Regions from separate parts of the Clostridium sp. 'deep sea' genome, predicted to be linked through region 2. Evidence: a T-box and tRNA genes for the amino acid it is inferred to sense, from the RefSeq annotation. Region 2 holds a T-box; the other holds one or more tRNA genes.
What was found. A T-box is a leader RNA that pairs with one kind of tRNA and senses whether it is charged. The one in region 2 lies ahead of trpS (tryptophan--tRNA ligase), so its partner is inferred to be a tRNA-Trp.
Positions count from the first base shown of each region.

Region 1 (2,472 bases), 220 kb from region 2:
ACATAATATCAAGATAAAGGGTAAAAATATCCTTACCCTTTATCTTGATATTGTTTATAATTCATTCTTGAATCTTTACTTAGATAAAATATTCTGAATTGCCTTATACATTTTCATGTCAACTTGAGTATAAGTTTTTACTTCCTGTAAAGCTGTATACTTTATTTCGCTCTTGTCTACCCCAACCATAACACCATTGTTACCCTTAACTAAGGCATTTACAGCTTCATAGCCCAACCGTGTACCAAGATTTCTATCACTCACTGTAGGTGAGCCACCTCTTTGTACATGACCTAGCACTGTTATTCTTACCTCCATGCCTGTTTCTTTAATAATGTTTTCAGCAACATTATTTGCTTTGGCAGCACCTTCGGACACAATAATTATATGGCTTTTTTTACCTTTATTATAGCCACGTTTTATTCTATCACTTATCTCTGTAAAGCTACACTCGACTTCTGGTATAATTACCGATTCAGCACCTGCAGAAATAGCGGCTTCTATAGCTAGATAACCAGAGCTATTACCCATTACTTCTATAACAAAAATTCGCTCATGACTTAAGGCTGTGTCTCTCAGCTTATCAACAGCACTAATAATGGTGTTTAAACAAGTATCTACACCCAAACTAATTTCTGTTCCCCAAATATCGTTATCTATTGTTGCAGGTATGCCTACAGCTTTTATATTGTGGCGCTCTAAAGCAGCCGCGCCATGCATAGAGCCATCTCCACCTATAACTACCAAAGCATCAATGCCTTCATCTTTAAGGTTTTTAGCTGCTATTTCCTGACCCTGTGGGGTCTTAAACTCTTGGCTCCGAGCTGTAAATAATACTGTTCCACCTCGTTGAATTATGTTACCAACGTCCCTAGGCTTTAAGCCAACAAAGTCTTTTTCTATTGCACCTTTATAACCTCGTTTAATGCCAATAACCTCTATATTATAAAAGGCTGCAGTTCTTACTACTGCTCTTATTGCGGCATTCATACCTGGAGCATCTCCTCCACTTGTTAATACTGCAATCTTTTTAATGTGCTTCATAAACTTATCAACTCCTCAAACTTTATCTTGACAGAATTAAAGAAAATCTGCTATTATATATAAGTCGTTCGAAGGGGTGTGGCTCAATTGGTAGAGTAGTGGTCTCCAAAACCATTGGTTGCGGGTTCGAGTCCTGCCGCCCCTGCCAAAGCGATTAAATCTTGGTTTACAACCGAGGTTTTTTTTATTTTATAGGTTATTTTACTTAGCCCTTACCCCTAAAGTATAACCATTTATAAATAATTTAACTGCATTTAAGGCACTATCTTGAAGCCAATTAGCGGCATTATTAAATGAGCTTTGTAATTTGCATGGATAAGGTACAATGGAGAATAAACTTACATTTTTATAGCTTGATTTTATATTTCTGTACCCACCTGCTAAGACTATAGTTGGTATCATGTGTTTAGAAGCCAGCTCTACGATAGCCCCAGGCCCTTTCCCATAAAAAGATTGCTCATCAAATCTGCCTTCTCCTGTAATAACCAAATCAAAATTAGCTATCTTTTGCGGTACTTTACATAACTCTAAAACATAATCAGCACCAGACTTAATTTTTACATTGAGTAAAGTGCTTAATAATGCTGGTATACCACCAGCTGCCCCATCACCACTATTTTTTCCAAACTCTATACCTTGTTTTTTATAGTAATTAACAAATACTGTACTTAACAGTTCGCATTCATTTACTAATTGCTCACTGTAGGCCCCTTTTTGTGGTGCAAATACTTTTGCCGCACCATACTCACCACAAAGCTTATTATTAACATCACATAATAAGGTAAAATTTGCCCTCTGAGCATTAATACTTAGTTCACTAGTATTAATATGGTGTAAATGCAACATGTCTCTTGCAGTATGTAATTCTTGAGAATTACTGTTATAAAACTTCACTCCTAATGCTCTCATAATGCCTGTCCCAAGATCATGGGTTGCACTACCACCCAAACCAAGGTAAATATCTGTACAACCTTTTTGTAAGGCATATTTTATTAATAACCCAGTACCGTAAGTTGTTTTTTTTAATATATCAATCTTTTTATTAGTTAAATGAATACCAGATGCCTGTGCCATTTCAATATAAGCTTTGTTATTATCTATAATAATAGGTGCCTTGATTGTTTTATTAATTGGGTTTTGAGTATTTACATACTGAACTTGTTTTTTTAAGATATATGACCATGCTTCAAGGCTACCGGTTCCTCCATCAACCAATGGAACTTGGTGGATATTAAAGTTATAATCTTTTAAGGTGTTTTTTACAATATTATTGCCCTCTAAAGCCGATAAACAGCCCTTAAAGCTGTTCATCGAAATTAGAATATTTAATTTTTCTCCAGAACTACTCATTGTCTTCTATCCAGTTAACTGCATACTCTAAGATTAAATCTTTTTCTGTATCTAAAGCTGCTTTTTTATAAACATCTT
Region 1 is NZ_CP063353.1:542,317-544,788, reverse strand. Features, by position in the region: gene pfkA (6-phosphofructokinase) at 76-1,044, opposite strand; tRNA gene IMX26_RS02615 (tRNA-Trp) at 1,117-1,192, shown strand; gene IMX26_RS02610 (glycerate kinase) at 1,246-2,394, opposite strand; gene IMX26_RS02605 (S41 family peptidase) at 2,387-2,472, opposite strand, start outside.
Region 1: it has a tRNA-Trp gene. The T-box ahead of trpS (tryptophan--tRNA ligase) is inferred to sense a tRNA for this amino acid. The anticodon was not compared.

Region 2 (2,472 bases):
CATCAATATAGAGCTCTAACTCTTTTGCTTTTAGTTTTCTAATTGATTGGAATACAGCGTTTGCAAAAGCCAAAGACCCTTTTAAAAAACTTTTCCGACTATTCTCTACATGCACTAAAACATCTGTAACAAAACCTACAGCACTTAGAGTTAAAAATGCCATATCTCTTCCTATACATAAATCAACTGGCTTTTCTACTGCTTTATCGAATTGCTCTAAAAATTCGTCTATATCTAATGAAAAACCTAAAGATCTGACAAAGTCATTTCCCGTACCACCAGGAATAGCGCCTATTATAACATCTTCTTCATATATATCCTGAATAACCTCTAAAAGAGTACCATCACCACCAACTGAAATTATATGAGTGACCCCTTTTTTTACTGCATCAGCAGCTAATTCTGTTGCATGCCCTGGGTATTCTGTTGTAACAATGATATGCTGTTCATTTTTATTTTTATAGTACTGCTTTATTTTAGGCATAATCTCTTTACAACGCCCTCTACCGGCATTCATGTTTACTATAACAAATTTCATATTCTATCTCCCAAATGTCGTCTTGTGTTAATTCAATGAAACACTTTAAATTCCTGCTCTTGATTAAATATATTTTTTGTGGCAAAATAAGATAAATTAATATACTAATACAATGATCAGGATAAGTAGCTGAGTATATAAAGCGAGCTGTTAGTGGTGAAAAGACAGTAACTCAAAGTGAATTGGACCTGTGAGTAAGTCAATTAAAAGTTGACTCGGTAAAACCGTTATTAATATGAGCAGTTGAGTTATAAGTAGTACTCAAAAATCGGGTGGCAACGCGGGTATAACCGTTCCGATATTTGGGTAGTTTTTTATTTTAAAGGAGGTAATATTATGAAAAGAGTTTTTTCTGGAATTCAACCAACTGGTAATCTTACACTTGGTAACTATTTAGGAGCACTTAAAAGATTTGTAGATATCCAAAACGAACATGATTGTTATTATTGCATAGTTGATTTACATGCCCTTACAGTAATGCCTGAGCCCTCGTTGCTCCATAAAGGAACACTAGATGCAGCTGCTATTTTTTTAGCTGCTGGCGTAGATCCTAATAAAGCTAATTTATTTATTCAGTCTCATGTAACTGAACACAGCGAATTAGCTTGGTTATTGCAGTGTTTGAGCTACTACGGAGAGTTAAGTAGAATGACTCAATTTAAAGATAAAAAGCAACAAATAGAAAACAAGAAAAAAGGCAATAACTCAGTTACTGCGGGTTTATTTACCTACCCAGCTTTAATGGCTGCGGATATTTTACTTTACGATACCGATATTGTACCGGTAGGTCAAGACCAAAAACAACACGTGGAACTAGCTCGTAATATTGCCATTAGAGCTAATAACATTATTCAAGAGGGAGTTTTTGTTGTTCCTGAACCTGTTATACCTAAAGTCGGTGGAAAAATAATGTCTCTACGTGAGCCAACTAAAAAAATGAGTAAATCTGACCCAATAGAGGCCGCTAAAATATTATTGCTAGATAGCCCTGATGTTATCATAAAGAAGTTTAAAAAGGCTAAAACTGATTCAGATAATATAATTAGCTATGACCCTGAAAATAAAGCAGGAGTAAGCAATTTATTAGAAATTCAGTCAATTTGCTCTGGTAAAAGTATAGAGCAAATTGTGGAAGAGTTAGCTGATGAAGGTTATGGCAGGTTAAAAATTAGCACAGCTGAATCTGTAATTGCCTTACTAGAGCCCATTCAAAAACGCTTTTATGCATTAAGAGAAAGCAGTGATTTAATGAAGTATTTAAAGCAAGGGGCTGAAAATGCTAGTAAGGTTGCAAAGCAAACTTTAACAAGATATCAAAAGGCTATAGGATTAGTGCAATAAAACTGTACTAACAATGTTATATTTCTATTTATTAATAAAACACACCCTTCAAGTTTAGCGTGTGTTTTATTAATATTTTGTTTATTTTATTTAACTAAGATAATATAGAAATCATTATTGCCTACAATCGTTTGCTACTTAATTGTTATAACCCCCGCAAACCTCTCATCCCAAAGTTCTAAATTAGGCTGAGTTAACAAATCTGTTATAGCATTAGCATAGGCATGTAATACTCCAAAATTAAACAAAGTTAACTCTACATCAAATTGCTCAACTTTTTTATGTACAGGTATTAATAACGAAGCATTAGTGGTTTTGTTTAGTGTAAACAAATCGTTTTCTTTATAAACTATAGTAACAAAAGCATCTATAAAGTGATCTTTAAATGAACTAGTCCATAGTAACGAAGTTATTAACTGCTCCCCACCTTTATAGCTATAAGGAACATCGGTTAGGAGTTGTAAAGCACTACAGGTTGTTGTACGAGCAAAGCTAGCTTTGGGCATAAAATTTAGTTTATACATTTGGCAATTGTTATTTTTTTTATCACATAAAATACCTGGTATTTGCAACAATGACCCTCTGTTATTTTG
Region 2 is NZ_CP063353.1:760,398-762,869, forward strand. Features, by position in the region: gene IMX26_RS03610 (diacylglycerol kinase family protein) at 1-538, opposite strand, end outside; T-box leader at 642-839, shown strand; gene trpS (tryptophan--tRNA ligase) at 875-1,879, shown strand; gene IMX26_RS03620 (hypothetical protein) at 2,014-2,472, opposite strand, start outside.